4 regions of the Aeromonas bivalvium genome follow, and region 4 is predicted to be linked to each of the others. Evidence: riboswitches for the same ligand, from Rfam matches in the RefSeq annotation. Region 4 holds a riboswitch; each other region holds the start of a gene.
What was found. A riboswitch is a leader RNA that binds a small molecule or an ion and turns the genes downstream of it on or off. The one in region 4 is predicted to bind cyclic di-GMP.
Positions count from the first base shown of each region.

Region 1: linked by a shared signal. The riboswitch ahead of ACEUCR_RS06530 (glycosyl hydrolase family 18 protein) and the one ahead of ACEUCR_RS07105 (glycosyl hydrolase family 18 protein) in region 4 are both predicted to bind cyclic di-GMP.
Region 2: linked by a shared signal. The riboswitch ahead of gbpA (N-acetylglucosamine-binding protein GbpA) and the one ahead of ACEUCR_RS07105 (glycosyl hydrolase family 18 protein) in region 4 are both predicted to bind cyclic di-GMP.
Region 3: linked by a shared signal. The riboswitch ahead of ACEUCR_RS14025 (sigma-54-dependent transcriptional regulator) and the one ahead of ACEUCR_RS07105 (glycosyl hydrolase family 18 protein) in region 4 are both predicted to bind cyclic di-GMP.

Region 1 covers NZ_JBGXBV010000001.1:1,436,220-1,438,411, reverse strand. The annotation lists gene ACEUCR_RS06535 (hybrid sensor histidine kinase/response regulator) at 1-397, shown strand, start outside; cyclic di-GMP riboswitch class I at 583-670, shown strand; gene ACEUCR_RS06530 (glycosyl hydrolase family 18 protein) at 786-2,192, shown strand, end outside.
Region 2 covers NZ_JBGXBV010000003.1:177,186-179,377, reverse strand. The annotation lists gene ACEUCR_RS10255 (methyl-accepting chemotaxis protein) at 1-735, shown strand, start outside; cyclic di-GMP riboswitch class I at 1,013-1,098, shown strand; gene gbpA (N-acetylglucosamine-binding protein GbpA) at 1,164-2,192, shown strand, end outside.
Region 3 covers NZ_JBGXBV010000005.1:284,763-286,954, forward strand. The annotation lists gene ACEUCR_RS14025 (sigma-54-dependent transcriptional regulator) at 1-1,038, opposite strand, end outside; cyclic di-GMP riboswitch class I at 1,283-1,370, opposite strand; gene lfhA (lateral flagellar biosynthesis protein LfhA) at 1,563-2,192, opposite strand, start outside.
Region 4 covers NZ_JBGXBV010000001.1:1,561,245-1,563,436, forward strand. The annotation lists gene ACEUCR_RS07105 (glycosyl hydrolase family 18 protein) at 1-1,136, opposite strand, end outside; cyclic di-GMP riboswitch class I at 1,252-1,334, opposite strand; tRNA gene ACEUCR_RS07110 (tRNA-Ala) at 1,696-1,771, opposite strand; tRNA gene ACEUCR_RS07115 (tRNA-Ala) at 1,812-1,887, opposite strand; tRNA gene ACEUCR_RS07120 (tRNA-Ala) at 1,947-2,022, opposite strand; tRNA gene ACEUCR_RS07125 (tRNA-Ala) at 2,086-2,161, opposite strand; tRNA gene ACEUCR_RS07130 (tRNA-Ala) at 2,190-2,192, opposite strand, start outside.

The sequences.
Region 1 (2,192 bases), 130 kb from region 4:
GGGAGTGAGGGTGCTCTGCCTCGACAACGAGCCCGAGATCCTGGTGGCCATGGCGTCCCTGCTGGGGCGCTGGGGCTGCGAGGTGCGCTGCGTGCAGGATTTGGCCCAGGCCCAGATCCTGGTGGCGAGCTTCAGGCCCGACCTGGTGCTGTCCGATTACCACCTGGACGACGGCAAGACAGGATTGCAGGCGCTGCACATGCTGCGCCTCGCCCTTGGCAAGGAGCTGGGGGGCATCATCATCAGCGCGGATCGCAAGAGCGAATTGCAGGCCCAGATCCGCGAACATGGCTATGGCTACATCAGCAAGCCGGTCAAGCCCCTCAAGCTCAGGGCGTTGATGAACAGCATGGTGGGGACCGGGAAACTTGATGATGATCACGAATTAACACATTAGTCCTCTGGCAATGGGCAAGCAACTTGGCAGAGGATCTCCACAAAAATGGCGCTTAATGCCGGTAAAAAGGCGCTTTTTTGTGCTGTTTGAATCCCTGCGACAAGGGGTGACTCGCAGGGAGGGTTTGCCTGAGCCCCCCGGGTGGCCTATATTGCCCAGGCGATTTTTTTTATCGCGAATCAAGTTGTGCCAAAGGGCAAACCGGTCGAAAGGCCGGGACGCAAAACCTCCGGTCTAAGGGTCTGTCGTACCTAAGATAGCGGGGTCACCACAGGGTTGTGTTTCCCACCGGACGCCAAGCCGGGGCGGGGATGTTGTCTGTGTTACCTGTCTGACATGCGTTGCCTTTTTCGTGACCAAAATGAGAAACGAAATAAGGATATTCAACATGTTAAGTCCAAAACCTTCCCTGCTGGCCCTCCTGGTCGCCGGCAGTTTTGCCGCCTCGGTGCAGGCTGCCGCCCCGGGCAAACCCACCATAGGCTGGGGTGAGACCAAGTTTGCCATCGTCGAGGTGGATCAGGCCGCCACCGCCTACAACAAGCTGGTGACCGTCCATGCCGACGGCGCGCCGGTCAGCGTGAGCTGGAACCTCTGGTCCGGTGACGTGGGCCAGACCGCCAAGGTGCTGCTGGACGGCGTCGAGGTGTGGAGCGGCCCGTCCGGCGCCTCCGGCACCGCCAACTTCAAGGTGACCAAGGGCGGTCGCTACCAGATGCAGATCGAGCTGTGCAACGCCGATGGCTGCACCCGCTCCGATCCCAAGGAGATAGTGGTTGCCGACACAGATGGCAGCCACCTGGTGCCCCTCAACGCCCCGCTGCAAGAGAACAACAAACCCTACGTCAACAAGTCCGGCAAGGTGGTGGGGGCCTACTACGTGGAGTGGGGCGTCTATGGCCGCAAGTTCACGGTGGACAAGATCCCGGCTCAGAACCTGACCCACATCCTCTATGGCTTCACCCCCATCTGCGGCGGCAATGGCATCAATGATGGCCTCAAGAGCATAGAGGGCAGCTTCGAGGCGCTGCAGCGCGCCTGCGCCGGTCGCGCCGACTTCAAGGTGGCCATGCACGATCCCTGGGCCGCCATCCAGATGCCCCAGGGCAACCTCAAGGACTTCGATGAGCCCTACAAGGGCAACTTCGGCAACCTGATGGCATTGAAGCAGGCCCACCCCGACCTCAAGATCCTGCCCTCGGTGGGCGGCTGGACCCTCTCGGACCCCTTCTATTTCCTCGGTGACAAGACCAAGCGCGACACCTTCGTCGCCTCGGTCAAGGAGTTCCTCCAGACCTGGAAGTTCTTCGACGGGGTAGACATCGACTGGGAATTCCCGGGGGGATCGGGTGCCAACCCCGACCTCGGCGCCCCGAGCGATGGGGCCACCTATGTGACCCTGATGCAGGAGCTGCGGGCCATGCTCGACGAGCTGGAGGCCGAGACGGGTCGCCAGTACGAGCTCACCTCGGCCATCAGCGCCGGTGGCGACAAGATAGCCAAGGTCGATTATCAGGCGGCCCAGCAGTACATGGACCACATCTTCCTGATGAGTTACGACTTCAATGGCGCCTGGACCAATGCCGAGCTGGGTCACCAGACCAACCTGTTTGCGGCCAGCTGGGATCCGGACACCAAGTACACCACGGACAAGGGGGTCAGGGCCCTGCTGGATCAGGGGGTGACCCCGGGCAAGATAGTGGTCGGCGCCGCCATGTATGGTCGTGGCTGGACCGGGGTGAGCGGCTATCAGGCGGGCAACCCCTTCACCGGCACCGCCACCGGCCCGGTCAAG
Region 2 (2,192 bases), on a different contig from region 4:
GTGGCGGGTCATGCCGAGAACACGGCCCGCGACACCCAGGACGCCACCAACGAGGCCGGGCTCGGCAACGAAGACGTCCACGCCAGCGTACACGGCATCCAGACCCTGGCCACCGAGGTGGAGCAGGCCACCCATCAGGTCAATCGCCTCAAGGAGGGGGTGATGCAGATAGGGGAAGTGACCGCCGTCATCAGCGCCATCTCGGATCAGACCAACCTGCTGGCCCTCAACGCCGCCATCGAGGCGGCCCGGGCCGGCGAGCAGGGCCGCGGTTTTGCCGTGGTGGCCGACGAGGTGCGCCAGCTGGCCAGCCGTACCCGCCACTCCACCGAGGAGATCCAGAGCACCATCACCCAGTTGCAGCAGCGGGCGGTCACCGCCGCCAGTGCCATGGACACCAGCCGCAAGCTGGCGGAGAGCAGCGTCGGTCAGTCCGAGAAGGCGGGGCAGGATCTCTCCCTCATCGTCAGTCACATCCAGCACGTGAGCGACATGGCGACCCAGATAGCCACGGCGGCGGAGCAGCAGAGCATGGTGGCGGAAGACATGAACCGCAACGTCAGCGGCATCAATGACTCGGCGCTCGAGATGTCCCAGGCCGCCTCCCAGCTGGCCCAGGAGAGCGAGCTGCTGGCCGGACTGTCGCGCAGCCTGGACGAGCGACTGGCGGCCTTCCGGCTTGGCAGCGCCATCTCAGCGGATCAGGCGCCGGAGCACACTCGCCAGCACGCCTGATCCGCCAGCGCCGCTGCGCGTCAGCGCACGTCCCGCCCCACCGCCTCTTCTGCCCGCCATGCTGGCAGAGGAGGCGGCCACCACTGCGCCAGGGCCCCCCTTTGTCGCCATCATCAGGCTGAGTGTTCAGGCCTTCCTCCACAGACAAATGGCAAAACAAGCCGTTAAGCGACGACGCCAGATCGAGCGGGTCAAGCTGTCAACTTTGACACTTAATTATTTAACAAAAAATAGTCATGATGGCACTGCCGCCCAATGCGGCACCATGACCCTTTCAGTAGTCATTTGGCAAACTGGTTGAAAGGCCAGGACGCAAAGCCTCCGGTCTAAAGACATGCCGTCCAGGATAGCGGGGTTACCACACCCAGGTGTGTACCGGGGATTTCCCCAGCCAAGGTGACTGCCCACATCACCGAACAGAGGAATGTATGGCAGCAAAAATTCGACTCAATCATGTGGCTGCGGCGCTGGCGCTGCTGGCCAGTGGCGGCGTGCTCGCCCACGGTTACATCAGCCAGCCGGAGGGACGCAACGCCCTGTGCAAGACCGGCGGCAACATCGGCTGCGGCGCCATCCAGTGGGAACCCCAGAGCCTGGAGGCGCCGTCCGGCTTCCCCGATGGCGGCCCAGCCGACGGCCAGATCGCCTCGGCCGGGCATCCGCAATTTGGCGAGCTCAACGCCCAGACCAGCGATCGCTGGACCAAGCGCAATGTGCAGGCCGGCCCCTTCAATATCAGCTGGACCTTCACCGCCAACCACGTGACCCGCAACTGGCGCTATTACCTCACCAGGCAGGACTGGAACCCGAACCAGCCCCTGACCAGAGACGCATTCGATCTCAACCCCTTCTGCGTCATCGACGGCAACATGGTGCAGCCCCCCAAGCAGGTCACCCATGAGTGCACCCTGCCGGCGCGCACCGGCTATCAGCTCATCCTCGGGGTCTGGGAGGTGGGCGATACCACCAACAGCTTCTACAACCTGATCGACGCCCGTTTCGATGATGGCACCCAGCCGCCGCTGAGCTGGAGCCAGGCCGGCACCATCTACCCCTCCATCGATCTCGCGGCCGGTGACAAGGCCAGGACCCGGGTGTTCGATGCCGGCGGCGAGCGGGCCGATCTGCAAACCGTGCTGACCATAACCGACGCCGAGCAGGGCCTGAAGAACAACTGGGCCCACGCCCTGGCAACCAAGATCAATGCCGAGCAGAGCCAGATCCGCGCAGGGCAAGGGGCCGACGGCCAGTTCAACCCCGTCTACGGTCAGAACCCCATCTACCTCAAGGCCGGCAGCAAGCTGCAACGGGTCGAGATCCAGCTCGAACAGCAGCAACCGCCGGTAGGCAACAGCATCAGCGTCAGCGGCCTGGGGAGCGACTACCCGCTCGACAACGGCAAGGTTACCCTGAGCTTCACCGTCACGGCCGAGGGGGATCTCGCCGTCACCACTACC
Region 3 (2,192 bases), on a different contig from region 4:
CCCACCGGGCAACATCAAATCGATTGCCTGAATATGCAATCCTCGCGCCATGATGAGCGCCCGCTGGATGACATTGTCCAGTTCACGCACATTGCCGGGCCAGCGGTAGCTCAGCAGCTGCTGGCGCGCCTGCTGGCTCAGCCAGTAGCCCTGCCTGGGTGCATAACGGGCGATGAAATATTCAGCCAGCGGCACTATGTCCCCCGGCCTGTCCCGCAGGGCGGGCCAGCTCATGGGCAGGACATCGAGGCGATAGAAGAGATCCTCGCGAAACAGCCCCTCCCCCACCTGGGTACGCAGGTCCTTGTTGCTGGCGGCGATGATGCGCACATCCAGGTTGATCAGTTGATGGCTGCCCAGCCGCTCCACCTGCCGCTCCTGCAATACCCGCAGCAGCTTGGCCTGCAGTGCCAGGGGCAACTCGGAGATCTCGTCAAGCAGCAGGGTACCGCCCTGGGCCTGCTCGAACTTGCCGGGCTGGGCCGAGCTCGCCCCGGTGAAGGCCCCCTTGGCGTGACCGAACAGGATGGACTCGATCATGGGCTCGGGGATGGCGGCGCAGTTGATGGCGACGAAGGGCCCGTCTGCCCGGGGGGACATGTCGTGGATGTAGCGTGCCAGTCGCTCCTTGCCGGTACCCGATTCACCGCCGATGAGGATGGTGGCCTGGGTCTTGGCCGCCCGGCGAGCCAGCTGCAACACCTGACGGCTGGCACCGGACTCTGCGATGAGATCCGGGATCGGCTGGCGCAGGCGCAGGGCGCAGCGGATGGCGTCCAGCATCTGCTGGCGAGCGAATGGCTTGATGATGTAATCGATGGCGCCGGCCCCCATGGCCTCGGCGGCCAGATGGCCCTGATGCTCGTTGACCAGGATGACACTGTCGGTGTCGGTCAGCTTGCCCAGAAATCCCTTGAGGTTGTCGATGGGCGTGCTCACGTCCAGCAACAGCAGGTCGACTCTCTCTTCCTCCAGACAGGCCCGTGCCTGTCTGGCCGAATCGACCCTGGATACCCGATATCCCGAACTCTCCAGCATGGCCAGCACCTCTTCCCCGGCAGAAGAGTCTGGCTGAAGCAATAACAGATGAGGGTGCGCCCCAATGCCCGCTGGCGCTGGGGTGCATTTCAGAGAAACGTCCGAAAGCATATGAACCTGAACCTGTGATTGTGTGGTCGTCAATCAACAGAACTGAAGCGTCAAAACCGAGGAAGGAGTACACCACCGGTACGCCGCGCGCGCATCGGTTTGCCAATAGGTGTCATTCGTGACGGTACCTATCCCTGGTAACCCCGCTATCGTCGGCATGGATGCCATTAGACCGGAGGCTTTGCGTCCTGACTTTTCAGTTCAGTTTGCCTTTTTCATGCGATCTGCCCTCGCAAGGGCAGTCAGACTGGCGAGGGGCCGGCCTGAATAGCACTCATCAAATTGTTATAATTATCAGCAGGTTTTGACGTCCAGCGTCAAAACACGGCGCATCATAACAAGTTGCCATGACAGTTCAAGGACATATGCGGAATAGATTTTTCCTATCTGACTGAGATCACGGGCCTTTTGCTTCACCCCAGGGTGCCGATCACTTCCACCCTCAGCTCTTCCGGGATCTCGTTGTAGGAGAGCACCCTGAGCCCCTTGGCGAAAGAGGCCGCATAGCGGGCCAGCAAGGGCCTCAGCTGGGGCATGACCACCAGCACGGGAGGGTGACCCTGCTGCTGCAGCTGCTCCTTGACCAGGGGCATGTGCTGTTGCAGCTGGGACAACAACTGGGGATCGACCGGGAAGCTGTCCAGCGCCACCTTGCCCTGCTGCTGGGACTGGTTCATGGCCGCCAGCAGGGTCTGCTCCAGCCGATCGTCCAGGGTGAAGGTGGCCAGCTGCTCCCGCTGCCCTATCACCTGACGCACTATCTGGCGCTTGAGGGCGCAGCGCACGTCGGCCGCCAGCAGCACGGGATCCTTGGTCAGCTCGCTCGAGTCGAGCAGGGTGGTCGCTATGGTACGGATGTCGGTCAGGCTCACCTGCTCCCTGAGCAGTTGCCGGAATACCCTGAGCTGCTGCATCTGGCTCAGGGCCAGATTGAGCTCCTCCGCCAGACGGGGAGAGAGGGTCGCCAGATACTGGCCCAGCTTGCCCACCTCATCGTGACCGAACAGGGTATCGAGCTGTTCCCGCAGCAGCTTGCTGGCATG
Region 4 (2,192 bases):
AATTCGGGGTCCATCTCGGCGCCCGGCACTCCGTCCCAGGTCATCTTGGTGGCGGAATCATCCACCTTGATGACATGGCTCTGCTCGTCCACCGCCGCGAAGGCATAGTTGATGTGGGTGATCTTGTCCCAGGGGATGTCGCCCACCAGATAGGAGGGCAGACCATTCTTGCCGGTGCGCCAGGAGGTGAAGTAACCGATGACGCGGCGGCCATGGTCATCCCCCATGCACTCGCTGCCGTCGGCGCGGTAGATCTGGCGCACGTCGCAGGAGAGATTGCCGCCGGTGGGCGGCAGGGCGGCCTCTTCGACGCTGACCGACACGGGAGCCGACTCGCCGGACAGGCTCTGGCTGTCCACGGCAACCAGGGTCAGGGCGGCGCTGCCCTTGGTTTGCGGGGTCCAGCCCAGCTGCCAGGGGGCGCTGCTGTCTTCAGATACCTTCTTGCCATCGACATACAGCTCGACCTTGGCCACATCGTCGTTGGCATCGGTGACATTGCCGGTCACGGTGACGGCGCGGCCCAGGGTCAGCTTGGCACCCGCGGCGGGGCTCGCAATGCTGACCTGAGGCGCCTCGGGGGCCACCACGGCGGTCACGGTCACGGCGACCTGGGCTTCATCCAGGCTGTTACCATCCTTGTCCAGGGCACGGGCCGTGACCTGATGGGGGCCGACGCCGCTGGCGGACCAGCTGGCGGACCAGGGGGCTGCCGTGGCCACGGCGACCTGGCTGCCATCCACCAGGTAGACCACCTGGGCGACCGCTGTGCTGCCACCGGTCAGGGTCACGGCCAGGGCCAGTTCGGCCCCTTCGCTCACCGAGCTGCCGGCGGCAGGGGAAGATAGGGTCAGCTCAGGCAGCTCAGGCCCGGGCGGGTTGGGGTCCTGAGACAGGGTCCAGGCATCGGTCCAGACGGCACCGACCCCGGGCTCGTAGTGGTAAGGGGAAGCCCCGCACCAGCCGGAATAGGGAAACGCCTTGCACTCATAGAGGTTGCCGACGTTGCTGACGATATCGCCAGCCTGATAGGCAGTCCCGGCCTGATAGGCGGGATAGGCGGCCTGCGCCCAGGCGGGCATGGCCGCAAGGGCAACCAGCATGGCGAGCCTGCTGGGCCTGAGGGTCTGTTGCATATTGTTATCATCCTTGTTTTGTCTTGGCGTTAAGACCGGGAAAGCGCAATCGCAACAGGGAGGAAAAAGGGAACGACAACAGGCCTTGGACGGGGCCACATACCCTCATGTCACCCCGGGAAACCCCGCTGTCTGGCTCAATGAGGCAGATCGGAGGCTTTGCGTCCCGGCATCACTGCCGGTTTGCCCTTTACCTGGGTTCCGTGAGGAACGGCTCGAGTATAGAAAGCCCGGCGCAAATGCTCAATCTTCATTCACAAGGAGAAATATGTTTGCTGGGCAACGAGGAAACCGGCTAACGGCGGCGATCGTGTCGCCAACGCCCGGCACATAGCCGCCTTGTCAGCCTGCCACTGCAAATTTTCCGCCATCATGAAGCAGGGGGTGATGACGCGAAATTGTGAGCCACCTCATGGCGCCATATGAATTTGGTGTTTGCCGGGAGTGTGCCGGCGAGCGCCGGATGCGGGTAGAGGCAGATCATGGGGCCGCGCTGACGCGCCCATGACAAAAAGGCCACCGCGATGCGGTGGCCTTTTAGCTTCTCGTGACGAGAATTTGGTGGAGCTACGCGGGATCGAACCGCGGACCTCTTGCATGCCATGCAAGCGCTCTCCCAGCTGAGCTATAACCCCAAGTTGTGGCTAATCAAGGTCAAGACCTTCACTCTGAATTTGGTGGAGCTACGCGGGATCGAACCGCGGACCTCTTGCATGCCATGCAAGCGCTCTCCCAGCTGAGCTATAGCCCCAAATTCTTTCTTCATTAGACAAGCGGTTCTGGCGGCCGTTTGCCTTTTACTGCAAATAGTGGTGGAGCTACGCGGGATCGAACCGCGGACCTCTTGCATGCCATGCAAGCGCTCTCCCAGCTGAGCTATAACCCCACAAAGGTCGGCATGGGTGATACACACCGCACTGCCCTGGGTACTTCATGTCAATCAGGAACCTGGTGGAGCTACGCGGGATCGAACCGCGGACCTCTTGCATGCCATGCAAGCGCTCTCCCAGCTGAGCTATAACCCCTTTGATTCCAGATTGTTCGAGGAGAATTTGG